DNA from 2 places in the Pseudomonas sp. TE3910 genome. Region 1 is predicted to be linked to the other one. Evidence: riboswitches for the same ligand, from Rfam matches in the RefSeq annotation. Region 1 holds a riboswitch; the other holds the start of a gene.
What was found. A riboswitch is a leader RNA that binds a small molecule or an ion and turns the genes downstream of it on or off. The one in region 1 is predicted to bind cobalamin.

Region 1 (7,912 bases):
GCTCTGCGCGGGGGTGTTGTCCATAAACGCCTCGTCAACCAGCAACCAGCCACCATGCTGGGCCAGGCGCGCATGCCAGTTCAGCAGCTGCTCTGGCGACACGACGCGCCCGGTCGGGTTGTTGGGGTTGACCACCACCAGTACATCAAGGCTGTCGAGGTAGTGTTCGATCTGCGTCTCGTCCAGCTCACGCACCCGGTGCCCGGCACGCCGCCAGCCCTCGGCATGTTCGGCGTAACACGGCGACAGCACGCCGACCTTGCCAGTACGCCGCAGGCGCGGCAGCGCCTGAATAGCCGCCTGGGAACCCGCGACCGGCAGCAGGCGCTTGACGCCATAGTATTCGGCGGCAGCCTGCTCCAAGCCATCGTCGGTCTCCGGCAGCCGTGCCCAGGCCCGCAACGGAATCGGCGGGACACTGAATGGCCAGGGCGCGATGCCACTGGACAGGTCAAGCCAGCACTCCTGAGCAATACCGTACTGCTGGATCGCCCGCTGCAGGCGCCCTCCGTGTTCAAGCATAGAATTCTGCTCCCAGGCACAACACCAGCAACCACAACCAGACACCACGGCACACCAGTTGCCAGCCACGCTCGATAGCGTCGGCATCGGCTGCAGGGCCCTCGCCCAACTGAGCTCGCTCATGCAGTTCGCCATGGTAGACCGCCGCGCCACCCAACTCGACACCCAGCGCGCCGGCCCCGGATGCCATCACCGGCCCGGCGTTCGGGCTGTCCCATTGCGGCGCCTGGCGACGCCAGCAGCGCAAGGCCAGGCGAGTCTTGCCCAGCACGGCATAGGTCAGGGCCACCAACCGCGCAGGAATATAATTGAGTACATCGTCAATGCGCGCCGCCGCCCAACCGAAGCGCTCAAAACGCTCGTTGCGATAGCCCCACATGGCATCCAGGGTGTTGCTCAGCCGATAGAGCACCACTCCCGGCGCACCGGCGACGACAAACCAGAACAAGGCGGCAAACACGGCATCGCTGCCATTTTCCAACACCGACTCGGTAGCCGCCCGGGCGACGGCCGTCTCGTCCAGCTCACGGGTCTCGCGACTGACCAGAAAACCGACCCGACGCCGTGCCTCGTCAAGGTTGCCTTGGCGCAAGGCATCGGCCACTGGCATGACATGCTCGCCGAGACTGCGCAGCCCCAAGGCACAATAGAGGGCGAGGATCTCCACCCCCCATCCGATGTAGGGCAACCAGGACAACAGCGTAGCCGCCAGGGTCAGTGGTACCACAGCAAGAAACCAGGCCGTGACACCATGGCTGCGCCAGCCACGCCCACCCGCATTGAAACGCTGTTCCAGGCGCGAGGCGAAGCGCCCGAAAGCGACCAGCGGATGGCGACGCTTTGGCTCACCCAGCAGCGCATCCAGCGCCACACCGGCCACGCTCAGCAAAGCCACACTCATCAACGCTCTCCCCAATGGTTTTCATACAGCATGTCATCGAGCGGACGCGCCTTGGTCCAGCCTTCCAGTTCAAGCATTGGCGCAGGATAAAATGCCGCCACCGGCCCCAGGCAGAGCACGGCCAATGGCTTGGCCCCTTCGGGCATCCCCAGCAAATCCGCCAGTGCCTGTGGCTCGAACAACGATACCCAGCCCATCCCCTGCCCTTCGGCCCGCGCCGCCAACCAGAGGTTCTGGATAGCGCAGGAGAGTGACGCCAGGTCCATTTCCGGCAGCGTACGGCGACCGAAAATATGCCCCTCGCGCTTATCCATCAATGCCGCCACCAACACCTCGGCACAGTCGCTGATGCCTTCGACCTTGAGTTTCATGAAGTCGTCGGCACGCTCGCCAAGCGCTTCGGCCGTGCGCACCCGCTCCTGCTCCACGACCACCTGGATACGCTGACGCAAGCTGCGGTCAGTAATACGGATAAAGCGCCAGGGTTGCATCAAGCCAACGCTGGGGGCCTGGTGCGCAGCCTGAAGCAGGCGCGCCAGAAGCTCAGGTGCCACCTTGCCGCCGATGAAGTGACGCATGTCACGGCGCTCGGCAATCACGCGGTACACCGCTGCCCGTTCGTCCGCGCTGAAATCGTGTTCGCTCATGGTGCCAGTAGCGCCGCCGACGCGTGGGGGTTGGAAGGAAAATAGAAATGCACATAGGAGGCGGTCAGCCGCCCACAGCGATAGACCGCTTCGGCTCCACGCCCACCATTGGGGCTCTGCCCGCGAGCAATCGGGGTCAACTCGGTCTGGGTCAACGAATGGTGGTAGGTGTGCCCGCGCAAGGTGCCTTCCGGCAATGCCACCGCTTGCAACGCCAGCGCCGCCAAGCGCTTTTGCATCACGGCCTCACCGGGCAACAGGCCGAGCAACTCGGCACGCTCACCCGCCACATCAGTGAGGGCATCCAGCAGGTAGAGCATGCCACCGCACTCGGCCAACAGCGGCTTGCCCAATTGATGATGGGTACGAATGGCCGTCAGCATGGGTCTGTTGGCCGCCAGGGCCTGATGGTGCAGTTCAGGGTAACCGCCCGGCAAATAGAGGCTGTCGGCCTCCGGTAACTGTTCGTCATGCAGCGGCGAGAAAAAGCTCAGTTGCGCGCCCATGTCGCGGAGCACATCGAGGTTGGCGCCATAGGTAAAGGCAAACGCCTCATCACGGGCCACTGCGATGCGGACACCGGCCAACAAAGGCTCAACCGTGTGCGGTTGGGGGGCTGAAAATGCTACGCTCGGTGGCAACGCCGATTCGCAACTTCCCCCCAGCGCCGCGGCGGCCGCATCAAGGCGAAGGTCGAGGTCGTTCAGTTCACTGGCCTGAACCAGCCCCAGGTGACGGCTTGGCAACTCGATGGCGGTTTCCCGTGACAGGCCGCCATACCAGCGCAGCCCCTCGGTGAGGCTACCCTCCAGCAGTTGTGCGTGGCGCAATGAACCGACGCGGTTGGCCAGTACGCCAGCAAATGGCAGGTCTGGCTGATAGCGTGCCAGGCCCAACGCCAGCGCACCGAAGGTTTGCGCCATGGCTGTACCGTCGATCACCGCCAGCACCGGCACACCAAAGTGCCGAGCCAGATCGGCACTGGATGGCGTACCGTCAAACAGGCCCATGACGCCCTCGATGAGAATCACGTCGGCTTCAGCCGCTGCTTCCCACAGCAAGCGTCGGCTCTGCTCGGCGCCAATCATCCACAGGTCCAACTGGTAGACCGGGGCGCCGCTCGCACGCTCAAGGATCATCGGATCGAGAAAGTCCGGGCCACATTTGAACACCCGCACCTTGCGACCCTGGTTGCGGTGCAGCCGCGCCAGCGCCGCAGTGACCGTGGTCTTGCCCTGACCGGACGCCGGCGCCGCAATCAATACCGCCGGGCAATGCCGGGTTTCACTCATAGTTCGACGCCTTTCTGGGCACGAATACCGGCCTGAAACGCATGCTTGATCATGCCCATCTCAGTGACGGTATCGGCCAGTTCGATCAGCTCCGGCTTGGCACCGCGACCGGTAACGATCACATGCTGCATCGGTGGCCGGGCCTGCAGGTCGGTGAGCACCTGTTCCAGGTCGAGGTAGCCATGTTTGAGTGCGATGTTCAGTTCATCGAGCACCACCAGGCTGATGGTCGGATCCTGTAGCAACTCGCGCGTCACCACCCAGGCGGCTTCAGCCGCGGCAATGTCACGCTGCCGGTCCTGGGTTTCCCAGGTAAACCCCTCGCCCATCACGTGATAACGCACCTGCTCGGGGAAACGCCGGAAGAACAGTTCTTCTCCGGTGCTGTTGCGGCCCTTGATGAACTGCACCACGCCGCACTGCATGCCGTGGCCCATGGCGCGGGCAAGCATGCCGAACGCCGAACTGCTCTTGCCCTTGCCATTGCCGCTCAATACCAGCAGCAAGCCGCACTCGTTCGGGGAATTGGCAATACGCTCGTCGATCACCGCTTTTTTACGCAGCATGCGCGCCAAGTGGCGTTCGTCACGCTCGGTGGATTCAGTCATCGCTAGTCTCCGCAGGCAACTGTCGGCCGGGCACCACAGGCCATCGTCAGCAACGACGACCGGCACGGGCTGGGGTTTGGAAAGGCCACTGGGCGGCGCGACAGATGAATGGACAAAGCACACGAAAAACGCGCAGGGCTGCGGCCAGAGGCCGGCGTACCGCGCATCACCCTCCGTGATGCCGTTGGCTGTAACAGGCCGGTCTCCGGGCTTGTGAGCGGGGTCATGCACACCCTGGCGACGCGCCTTCCCGGGTCGTAGACCCCGTGGCCCTGCGTAACCTTGACTCACCTACCGTTGCGGGGGCAGCGCCGGAATCGCGCTGCAAGCGCCCACCGGCTTCCCTGTTTCACCCTGCCAACCGCCACGGCTGCAGAGCACCTGAAACAAGTCGCGAAGGTTAGAGGGTTGGGCCGGGAGCGTCAATTAAAGCTGTCAGAACACCTGCTGACGCCGTGCCATGCGCGAGGCACGACAGACACGTTCAGCGCTTGCGGCATAAGGTCAGCCCATCCCCCAGCGGCAGCAACGACAAATCCACCCGCAGGTCGTCCTTCAATGCCGCGTTCAGCGCCTGGATTGCACGGGTGTCTTCACTGTCCGGTACGACCTGAAGCACGCGCCCACTCCACAGGGTGTTGTCGAACACCAGCAGGCCACCCGGACGCAGCACGCGCAAGGCTTCCTCCAGGTAACGCGGGTAATTGGCCTTATCGGCATCAATGAAGATCAAGTCGAAGGCTTCTGCATCGAGCGTTGCCAGGGTTTGCAGCGCCGGCCCCAGGCGCAACTCGATACGCTCGGCAACACCGGCCTCTTGCCAGTAGCGCTGTGCCGTGGCGTTGTAATGGCCTGGCAGATCGCAACACAGCAGATGCCCCCCATCCATGGCTTGCGCCATGCACAGGGCGCTGTAGCCAGTGAAGGTACCCACCTCGATGACTCGACGGGCACCGATCAACCGTATCAGCAAGGCGAGCAACTGCCCCTGTTCTGGCGCAACCTGCCAGCGCGCCTCTGGCAACGCCTGGGTTTCAGCACGCAGACGCGCCAACAGCGGCGTCTCACGCAGTGAAACACCTTGCAGGTAGAGATAGAGGGCATCGTCGAGGTAGAGCGTCTGACCGGTCATCGCCCACCTCGATTCAGATCAGGGGTTGCGTGCCAGGTTCGGCTGCGGCGGTTGCAGCACACGCTTGGCGTTCAGGTAAGCCTTTTGCCAATAGCTGTTCGCGAGGTAGTCCAGCCGCACCGTACCACCGGTACGAGGCGCATGGACAAAACGCCCTTCGCCCACATAGATACCGGCATGGCTGACCTCGGAGCCACCATTGGTGGCAAAAAACACCAGATCGCCAGACTGCAGCGCATTACGTTCGATGTTCGGCGCACGAATGCCGATCATCTCGCGGGTAGAACGCGGCAGGGAAATACCTGCGGCATCACGATAAACATAGCCGATCAGGCCGCTGCAATCGAATCCGGAGTCTGGCGTGTTGCCACCCCAACGATACGGCGTACCCACCAGGCCCAAGGCGCGGAACAGTACATCTTCGGCAACCGGGGAGAAATAGACTTGCGGTGCCATGACCGCAGGCTCGACCACTCGCGGGGCCGGAGCCTGGGTTGAGCAGGCGCCCAGCAGGGCTGCCAGGGCAAGTACCGCGAAACGCGCCATCATCGACATAGTCAGAACATCCTGTCTGAAGCCGGCTGGCACTTGGCCAGAAAATAGTGGTAGTGAAGATTAGACGCTTTCTAAAAACAAGCACGGCGACGCACCCTAGGGCTACGTCGCCGTGTCAAACCTGATCGAGGCTCAGTTACGCGAAATGGTGGTCGGACCCGCCATTGCCAGCGCGCGCTTGGCTTCGATGAAGGTTTTGCTCCAGTAGCGATCGCCAAGGCTGTCGATTCGCACACCACCGCTGCGACGGCTGCTGGAGTGAATGAACTGATCGTCACCCAGGTAGATACCGGCGTGGCTGACACGACCGCGACCATTGGTGCTGAAGAACAGCAAATCGCCTGGCTTGAGGTTGTTACGCGCAACCTGTGGCGCCTTGACGTTGATCATCTCGCGGGTAGAGCGAGGCAGCTTCATGCCAGCTTCTTCACGGAACAGATAACCGATGAAACCGCTGCAATCGAAGCCCGAGGCCTCGGAAGTACCGCCGAAACGGTAACGTGTACCGATCAGGGACATACCGCGCTCAAGAATGTTATCGGCCAGCGCAGGCAGCTGGTAAGGCTTGCTGCTGCCGAACTCGCTCAGCTCTTCTTCAGTAGCCAGTTCTTCATCAAACACCGAAGAGGTGCCAGAGGATTTGACCGAACCGTGATGAGCAGCGATGGATTGCTGCTCCTGCTGCTGCGATACAGGGCTATGCGCCGCGCAGCCAAAAAGCAGGGTTACAAGTGCGAGGGGCACGAGGGGTGCGAAGCGATTTAGCATGGGCACGACCGTGTCTAGAGTTCAATGAGGGGGAAACTATGCCCTCTATCGAGTCGATTTGCAAATTCAATCGAAAAAAATGTGACTTTTATGTGCCGAGGCTCTAGATCGCCGCTACCAGCCCAGGGTCTCCTTTAGAAAGGGGATCGTAAGCTTGCGCTGCGCTTGCAGCGACGCCTGATCGAGGCGTTCGAGCAGATCGAACAGCGCACTCATGCTGCGGGTGCCACGAGTAAGAATGAAGTGCCCAACCTCATCGGTCAGGTGCAGGCCACGGCGCGAAGCACGCAGTTGCAGGGCGCGCAGCTTGTCTTCATCGGACAATGCACGCATCTGGAAGATCAGCGCCATGGTCAGGCGCGACTTGAGGTCAGCCAGCTTGATCGGCAGCTCGCGAGGCGAACTGGACGCGGCAATCAACAACCGTCGACCGCTGTCACGCAGGCGGTTGAACAGGTGAAACATCGCCTCTTCCCACTCTGGCTTGCCGGCAATGGCCTGCAAGTCGTCGAGGCAGACCAGTTCGTACTGTTCGAGGTTATCCAGCAGTTCTATGCCACGGTCGAGCAACTGCGCCAGCGGCAGATAGACCGCCGGCTCGCCCATCTGCTCAAAACGCAGGCAGGCCGCTTGCAACAGGTGAGTGCGACCCACGCCCTGCTTGCCCCACAGATAGATAAGGCTTTCGGTCCAGCCGGCGTCGGCTTCGCAGAGTCGCTCGACGTAGCCCAATGCTGCGGCGTTGGCACCCGGATAGTAGTTGATGAAGGTGGCGTCATCACGTAGACGCACACCCAGGGGCAACTGGATCGGTTTCATGCTGGCTGGGCGGCTTGGGAAGCCGCAAAGGGCCTTTCTTGAAAAGTCTGCAAAGTTTATACCCGTGAGGTCACTCGCACAATCGCAGAAGACCATAAGCAAAATCAAAGGCTTGCATTAGATGCCTGGCGCGAGTGCAAGCCTTCTGATATCAGCCTAAAGATCAGGATCGATCTGGCCCGCATAAATATCGGATTCTTTATAAAGGTCATGGACATGCCGCACCAAAACCATGATCACCGCCGCAACAGGCAAGGCCAGCAACACACCGGTAAAGCCGAACAACTCACCGCCGGCAAGTATGGCGAAAATCACCGCCACCGGGTGCAGGCCAATGCGATCGCCGACCAGCATGGGCGTCAACACCATCCCTTCGAGCATCTGGCCAATCATGAACACGGCGACAATGCCGAGCAGCGGATACAACTCGCCGCCAAACTGGAACAGCCCGGCGACTATTGCCGCGCCAATGCCGATGATAAACCCCATGTACGGCACGATGGCGGCCAGCCCGGCCAGCACACCGATCAACAAGCCGAGCTCAAGCCCGACCAGCATCAACCCGGCCGCATAGATCACGCCCAGCGCCAGCATTACCAGCAACTGGCCACGAACGAACGCCCCCAGCACTTCGTGACACTCGCCAGCCAGCACGACCACTTGGGCCT
Region 2 (7,912 bases), 760 kb from region 1:
TGAGGGTCGTGTATGGCGGCTATCTAAGCGAGTGACGGTGGCCTGGCACAAGCGAATAAAAATTCTACTGTCATTCCTAAAAGTATCGAATCTGGCGTCACCGGCCACAAATCACTTAGCAAGAAGGTTTTCCTTAAGACCTCGCACGGTCGTCCCAGGCACACATTGAATTCCCCCAAGGAATGATGTTCTGAGTATTGCTCGTTTGTTGAAGCCCCGTTCGTCGACCAATACTGATCTGGATCAATTACCAGGAGCAGGACGCAGTACCGACACGGAAGGTTTCCTTACTAACGATTGTTCAGCGCCGGCTCACCCCGAACGGACCTGTGAGCCAGGGGGCTGCTGAACCGAGGGTTGATGCATGAGTTCAAACAATAACAACCGCGGGCAACGCTCGCTCAAGCATGGCCTGACCACACGCCAGGTCTCGATGATCTCCATCGCAGGCATTATCGGTGCGGGTCTATTCATCGGCTCCTCCAACGCCATCGCCACCGCAGGCCCGGCCATCCTGATCTCCTACGCACTGACCGGTTTGCTGGTGCTGTTGGTCATGCGCATGCTCGGCGAAATGGCCGTTGCAAACCCGAACAGCGGTTCGTTTTCCACCTACGCCGGCGAGGCCATCGGCCCTTGGGCCGGTTTCACCATCGGTTGGCTGTACTGGTGGTTCTGGGTGTTGATCATCCCGGTAGAAGCCATCGCCGGTGCCGACATCCTGCATGCCTGGTACCCCGCCATCCCGTCCTGGGCCTTCACCTTCCTGATCATGGTCACCCTGTCGGCCACCAACCTGATCAGCGTGCGCAATTTCGGCACCTTCGAGTACTGGTTCGCCCTGATCAAGATCATCGCCATCCTGGCCTTCATCGGCGTGTGCAGCGCGGCCGTACTGGGCTACTGGCCGCTGGCTGAAGTCTCGGGGGTCGGCCAACTGCTGAGCAATGGCGGCTTCATGCCGAATGGCTTTGGTGCGGTGCTGGGCGGCATTCTGGTGACCATCTTCTCGTTCTTCGGCGCCGAAATCGTCACCATCGCCGCCGACGAAACCGAGAACCCCAAAGAGAAGATCCGCCGCGCCACCAACCTGGTGATCTACCGTATTGCGATCTTCTACATCTTCTCGATTTTCTTCATCGTCTCGCTGGTTGCCTGGAACGATCCACGGCTGCTGCAAGTCGGCTCGTTCCAGCGCGCACTGGAAGTGCTCAATGTGCCAGGCGCGAAACTGATCGTTGACCTGGTGGTGTTCGTCGCCGTGACCAGTTGCATGAACTCGGGCCTGTACACCGCATCACGCATGCTTTACTCGCTGGGCGCACGCGGCGAAGCACCGACTGCAACACGCTATATTTCGCGCAGCGGCGTGCCGACCGTGGCCGTGCTGATGTCCACCCTGGCAGGCTTCGTCGGCTGCCTGATCAACTACCTGTTGCCGGGCAAGGTCTTTGGCTTCCTGCTCTCGACCACCGGCGCCATCGCCCTGCTGGTGTACCTGGTGATCGCGGTGTCACAACTGCGCATGCGTAAGCAGCTGGAGCAGAAAGGCCAGACCCCGGTGTTTCGGATGTGGCTGTTCCCATGGCTGACCTGGTTCGTCATCGCCTTGATCTGCAGCGTGCTCGGCTACATGTTGTTCAGCGCCGCATATCGCTATGAAACCCTGATGACCGCAGCGGTTGCCGGCATCGTCCTGATGATCAGCCTGGTGCGCAAATCGAGCACGACAACACCCGCCGCTGCTGCCGCGCAACGCGGCTAAGTGATTGACTGAGCTGGCGTTCGATGTTCAGATGCGCGCCAGTTTCAGGTGTCCTGCGCCGCCGTGCGCAGGGTGAAACGGGAAGCCGGTGCGTCTCTTTGACCAGTCCGGCGCTGCCCCCGCAACGGTAAGCGAGCGAGGCCTTCGACAGACCACTGTGCCACGGCATGGGAAGGTGAAGGCCTCATGACCCTCGCAAGCCCGGAGACCGGCCTGAAGCCTTGTTTGGCAACCCCGCGGTGGGCGGGCGCAGGCCGGTTGGCGGGCGCCTGCGTGCTCGTCATGCCTCTATGCGTTATTCCCCCGGGATTCATTCATTCCTGTTTCAGCCTGGAACGACATGTCCCGCAATTACCTGTTTCACACACTTGTGTCCTCTGCTTGCCTCTCGCTTTCACTGCCGACACTGGCCACCGATGATACCGAGCGCATCCTCGCCCTGCCCTCGACAGCCATCACGGGCGATCATGATAGCGAACACGAAGCCATCACTCTGGCAACACCACTGCCGACCGGCTCCCGACTGAACCTCAGTGCGCTGGAGACGCCTGCCAGCACCAGCAGCCTCGATGCCGAGGCCATCGACGGGCGCAACAACCGCAGTGTGCAGGACGCGGTCAGTCGCTCGCCGGGCATCACCTCTGTGGGCACCCCGGGCAACGGCAACACAGCCCTTTCTGCCCGAGGCTTCAGCGGTCACAGCTCGGTGATGACCCTGTTCGACGGCTCGCGCTTGTACACCGGTGCAGGCACCCAGAGCTTCCCGGTAGACCCGTGGATGGTCGAGCGCATCGATATCATTCGTGGCCCGGCCTCGGTGCTGTATGGCGAAGGGGCAACCGGGGCCGTGATCAACGTGATCCCGAAGAAGCCCTTCATCGGCGAGATCCGTAACCATCTGCGCCTGGGCTATGGCTCGTATGACCGCCAGCAATTGGGCCTGGACAGCGGTGGTTCGTTAAACGAGCGGCTGAGCTACCGGCTCACCCTCAACCGTGAGCAGAGCAACGGCTGGATTGATCGCGGCGACTCGGAAAACCTCGCCGGCAGTGCCGCGCTGCGTTGGGATGCCAGTGATGACCTGAGCTTCACCCTGGCCCATGAGCGTGGCGACAGTGAGCCGATGAACGACTTCGGTACTCCGCTGATCGACGGCCACTACCGCGACAGCCTGCGCAAAAAGAACTACAACCTCCATGACGCGGTACAGCGTTACCACGATGAATGGACGCGACTGAACAGCGACTGGTCGATCAACGAGAGCCTGACGGCCAGCAACCAGCTCTATTACATCAAGAGCCGCCGGCACTGGCGCAATGCCGAGGACTACAGCTGGGACAGCAGCCGCGACCAACTGCTGCGCCAGAGCTACCTGCACATCAAGCATGACCAGGAGCAAATCGGCGACCGCCAGAGCTTCTCTCTCGACCATACGTTGTTCGGCCTGACGAGCAAGACCGTGGTCGGTGCCGAATACAACCGGATTCGTTTCGACGTCGACAGCAATTCGCCGTACACCGACAACGGCGGCGACTACATCGACCCGTGGCAGCCGGCCCCGGGATACTTCAGCAGCCAGGACCCCACCCGCCCACAAACTCACAGCACCACCCAGACCTTTGCCCTGTTCGCGGAAAACCGCACGCAATTGTCAGAGCGCTGGTCGTTGGTCACCGGAATTCGCCGCGACCAGAACCATATCGACCGAGACAACCGGGTCGACGGCACGCGCAGCGACCGCAGCCTCGACGGCGGCAACTGGCGTGCCGGGCTGGTGTATGCAGTCACCGATCAGCTGTCGCTGTACGGCCAGTACTCCACCAGTGAAGACGGGGTTGGCGACCTGATCAGCCTCAGCCCGGCTGCACAGCAGATGGACCTGACCGAGTCGAAGCAAACCGAACTCGGCCTCAAGCAGCAGTTCTGGAACGGCCGTGGCGAGTGGACGCTGGCGGCTTATCAGATCGTGAAAAAGAAGCTGCCGGTGGTCACCGACAGCCACACGCGACTCACCCAGCAAGTCGGCCAGCAGTCTTCCGAAGGCCTGGAGGCGACCCTGGAGCTGGCCCTTGCGCAGCAGTGGCACGTCTCGGCAAACGCCTCGCTGGTGCGTGCCGCGTATGATGACTTCGACGAGGTGGTGGCCGGTAATATCGTGTCCCGCTCGGGCAACCGCCCGATCGGTGTACCACGGCGCACCGCCAACCTCTGGCTCAGCAAGGCCTTGCGCAACAACCTCGATGCCGGGCTGGGCTTGCGTTACGTTGATGCGCGCTATGCCGATACCGCCAACACCGCAACGGTACCGGGCTACACCGTGATCGATGGGAATCTCGGCTGGCAACTGCTGCCGGAGGTGCGTTTGGGCCTGCAACTGAATAACCTGCTCGACCGCCGCTATGCCGTCACGGCCCATAGCGCTGAGCAATGGCTGATGGGGGCGCCGCGCTCGTACTTCGCCACCCTCGATTACCGTTTCTAAGGCACAAGGAACCGCCGCTCATGACCGCATTGAATATCCAACAACTGCGCTGGACGCCGGCAGCACTCGAGCGTCGCCAGCACTGGTTGCTGCACGGTATCGACCTGCACGTGGCGGCCGGTGAGTTCGTCGGTCTGATCGGCCCCAATGGTAGTGGCAAGACCAGCCTGTTGCGCTGCGCCTACCGCTTCAACCCGCCCTTGGCCGGGCACGTCAGCCTGGACGGCACTGACCTCTGGCAACAGCGCCCGCGCTGGAGCGCACAACGCATTGCCGTCGTGCTGCAGGAGTTTCCCCAGGCGTTCGGCCTTACCGTGGCTGACGTCGTGGCCATGGGCCGCACGCCCCACCAGGGGATGTTTGCCGGCGACAACCAGGCAGACCGCCAGCTGATCGCACAGACCCTCGGCGCGGTTGGCCTGGGCAACCTTGATCAACACGATTTCGCCACCCTTTCCGGTGGCGAAAAACAGCGCGTGCTGCTGGCCCGTGCACTGGTGCAGCAACCGCAACTGCTGATACTCGACGAGCCGACCAACCACCTCGACCCACGCTACCAACTGGAACTGCTGGGCCACTTGCGCCGCCTGGGCTTGAGCACCCTGGCCAGTTTCCACGACCTGAACCTGGCTGCGGCATTCTGCGACCGCCTTTACGTCATCGACAACGGCTGCATTGTCGCCAGCGGCACACCGGCCGAGGTGTTGACGGCCGAACGCCTGCACCAGGTATTCGGTGTGCATGCACTGGTCGACACCCATCCACTGGCCGGCTACCCGCGCATTACCTGGATCACCGAACCATGAAACGAGCGCTTCCCTACCTCGCCTGGCTTGCGCTGCTGCCGGCCCTCTCGGCCCAGGCCAGCCATTACCCGCTGAGTGTGCAGAGCTGCAACCGCCAGGTCACGTTCGAGCAGGCGCCGCAGCACGTGGTCAGCCATGACATCAACCTGACCGGGATGTTACTTGCCCTCGGCCTGCGCGAACGCATGGTCGGCTACACCGGCGTCAGCGGCTGGAAAACCCTCGACCCGAGGCTCAGCACGGCCCTCGAGGGCGTACCGGAACTCGCCAGCCACTACGCCAGCGAAGAGAACCTGCTGGACGCGGGTGCCGACTTCTTTTTCGCCGGTTGGGGCTATGGCATGCGGATTGGCGGCCCGCTCACCCCGGCCAGCCTTGAACCGCTGGGGATCAAGGTCTATGAACTGAGCGAGTCCTGCTCGCGGATCATGCCGCAACGCGAGGCCAGCCTTGACGACCTGTACCGTGACCTGGGCAATCTCGGGCGAATCTTCTCGGTCGAAGCCCGCGCCGAGGCGTTGATCAACGACCTGCGCCAACGTATCGCCCGGGTTCAGGTGCGGCTGGCGACAACGGACGAAACGCCGCGCGTATTCCTCTATGACAGCGGCGAAGACCGCCCCATGACCTCTGGGCGCCTGGGTATTCCGCAGGCGCTATTGACGACGGCAGGTGGCCACAACGTGATGGATGACATCGCCGCCAGCTGGACCCAGGTCAACTGGGAAAGTGTGGTCGAGCGAGACCCCGAGGTCATCCTGATCGTCGACTATGGCCCACGCACCTGGCAACAGAAGCGTGATTTCCTGCTGCAGCACCCGGCCCTGCAGGGCGTGAGTGCAATCCGCACGCAACGCTTTATCGTGCTGCCCTATGTGGCGGTGACGCCGTCCGTGGACAACGCCGAGGCCATCGAAACTATCGCCAACGCCCTGCATCCGCAGACCGTGGCGCGGGCAGGTCAGTGATGCAGATACGTAGCGTGGCGGCGTACCGCCTATTGGTGCTTGGGTTACTGGGCGTGCTGCTGGTGTCGTGCCTGACGGCGCTGGCCTTTGGCTCGGCGAGCGTACCGTTGGCGTACGTCTGGGGGATTGTTGGCGAGCAGTTGGGGCTACGCGGTGGCGGTGACTGGACGCAGGGCCAGTCACGCATCGTCTGGCTGATTCGTGCACCACGGGTGGTGCTGGGCGCACTGGTTGGCGCCGGCCTGGCCCTGGTCGGTACCGCCCTGCAAGCCGTGACTCGCAACCCGCTGGCCGACCCGCACCTGCTGGGGGTCAGCTCCGGTGCGGCGCTGGGCGCAGTACTGGTGGTGCTGTTCCTCGGCGATTTTGCCGGGGTGTTCAGCCTGCCGCTGGCCGCCTTCATCGGCGCCTTGGGCAGCATGGCCCTAGTGCTGGCGGTAGCCAATCAACAAGGCCGAATGAGCAGCGAACGGTTGTTGCTGGCCGGGGTGGCGGTGTCGTTCGTGCTGATGGCACTGGTCAACCTGCTGCTGTACACCGGCGACCAACACGCCAGCAATTCGGTGATGTTCTGGATGCTCGGCGGGCTTGGCCTGGCACGTTGGGAGATGCTCTGGCTGCCGGCACTGTGCTTGCTGCTCGGCCTGCTCGCCTTGCTGGCCCTGGCCCGTGGCTTGAATGCATTGATGAGCGGAGAACACACAGCCGTGAGCCTGGGGTTCAATGTCCAGGCGGTACGCGTGCAGGTATTCGTCTGCACGGCATTGCTGACCGGGGTGCTGGTGGCGTTGTCCGGGGCGATTGGTTTTGTCGGGTTGATGCTGCCGCACCTGGCCCGGCGCCTGGTGGGCGCCGAACACCGGCGACTGCTGCCGGTCAGCGCCTTGCTCGGCGGTTTGTTTCTGGTCTGGGTGGACGTTGCCGCCCGCACCCTGATCGCCCCGCAAGACTTGCCCATCGGCATCGCCACGGCAGCGATTGGCGGGGTGTTCTTCATCGCCCTGCTACGGCGCCGATAGGTAAGCCAGCTTTGCTGGCGATCCAGAAGCCGCGCACAGGGCGTGAGAACACAATGACTACCCAGGCAAGGTGTAGCGTTCGGCAAAGTACTGACGGAAGAACTCCACCGCAACGCGAACCTTCGCCGAACTGGCCAGCGGCGAAGCGTACACCGCCCAGATATCCGCCGGCTGGTGGTACTCGCTGAGCACCTGCACCAACCGCCCTGCCGCCAGGCTGTCGTGCAAGTCCCACCAGGAGCGCAGCAGTATCCCGCGACCATCCAGGCACCACTGGTGGGCCACTTCGCCATGGTTGGTCGACAATGTGCCAGTCACTCGCACGCTCTCCTCACCCTGCTGGCCTTCCAATTGCCAGATCCCGAACGGGTGGTCACGTTCCTTGATCACCAGGCAGTCATGGCTGGCCAGTTCCGCCAGGGTTCGCGGCGTGCCACAACGTTCGAGATAGTCTGGGGAGGCACAGAGCACACGGCGGTTCTTCGCCAGTGGCTTGGCGATCAGGTTCGGGGCGATGGTGTTGCCCACGCGGATATCCAGGTCGACCCCTTCGTCGATCAAGTCAACCAGGCGGTCATGCACGTCCAGCCGGATATCCAGCTTCGGGTAACGTTCGGCCAGTTCCGACAAGGCCGGGGCAACGAAACGCCTGCCCAGCCCCAGGCTGCTGGCAATGCGCAGTTGCCCTACCGGCTCGCGGTGCTGGGCACTGATGTCGTCGCCCATGCGCTGCACCGCATCAAAGATATGCAGCGCCCAGCGGTAGACGCGCTCGCCCTCTTCACTCACCGACACACGCCGGGTGGTGCGGTGCAACAACCGCACCCCCAGGTTGTCTTCAAGCACGCGAATGCGCTTGCTGATGAACGCGG

Region 2: linked by a shared signal. The riboswitch ahead of ACZ9H3_RS06240 (TonB-dependent receptor) and the one ahead of cobO (cob(I)yrinic acid a,c-diamide adenosyltransferase) in region 1 are both predicted to bind cobalamin.

Annotation. Positions count from the first base shown of each region.
Region 1 is NZ_JBWBQN010000001.1:2,177,441-2,185,352, forward strand. Features, by position in the region: gene cobD (threonine-phosphate decarboxylase CobD) at 1-522, opposite strand, end outside; gene cbiB (adenosylcobinamide-phosphate synthase CbiB) at 515-1,423, opposite strand; gene bluB (5,6-dimethylbenzimidazole synthase) at 1,423-2,070, opposite strand; gene ACZ9H3_RS09790 (cobyrinate a,c-diamide synthase) at 2,067-3,362, opposite strand; gene cobO (cob(I)yrinic acid a,c-diamide adenosyltransferase) at 3,359-3,970, opposite strand; cobalamin riboswitch at 4,150-4,370, opposite strand; gene ACZ9H3_RS09800 (O-methyltransferase) at 4,455-5,102, opposite strand; gene ACZ9H3_RS09805 (C40 family peptidase) at 5,121-5,657, opposite strand; gene ACZ9H3_RS09810 (C40 family peptidase) at 5,790-6,425, opposite strand; gene hda (DnaA regulatory inactivator Hda) at 6,540-7,244, opposite strand; gene ACZ9H3_RS09820 (AI-2E family transporter) at 7,401-7,912, opposite strand, start outside.
Region 2 is NZ_JBWBQN010000001.1:1,417,805-1,425,716, forward strand. Features, by position in the region: gene ACZ9H3_RS06235 (amino acid permease) at 365-1,765, shown strand; cobalamin riboswitch at 1,796-1,996, shown strand; partial or broken gene ACZ9H3_RS06240 (TonB-dependent receptor) at 2,056-4,247, shown strand; gene ACZ9H3_RS06245 (ABC transporter ATP-binding protein) at 4,268-5,053, shown strand; gene ACZ9H3_RS06250 (ABC transporter substrate-binding protein) at 5,050-6,021, shown strand; gene ACZ9H3_RS06255 (FecCD family ABC transporter permease) at 6,021-7,040, shown strand; gene ACZ9H3_RS06260 (LysR substrate-binding domain-containing protein) at 7,098-7,912, opposite strand, start outside.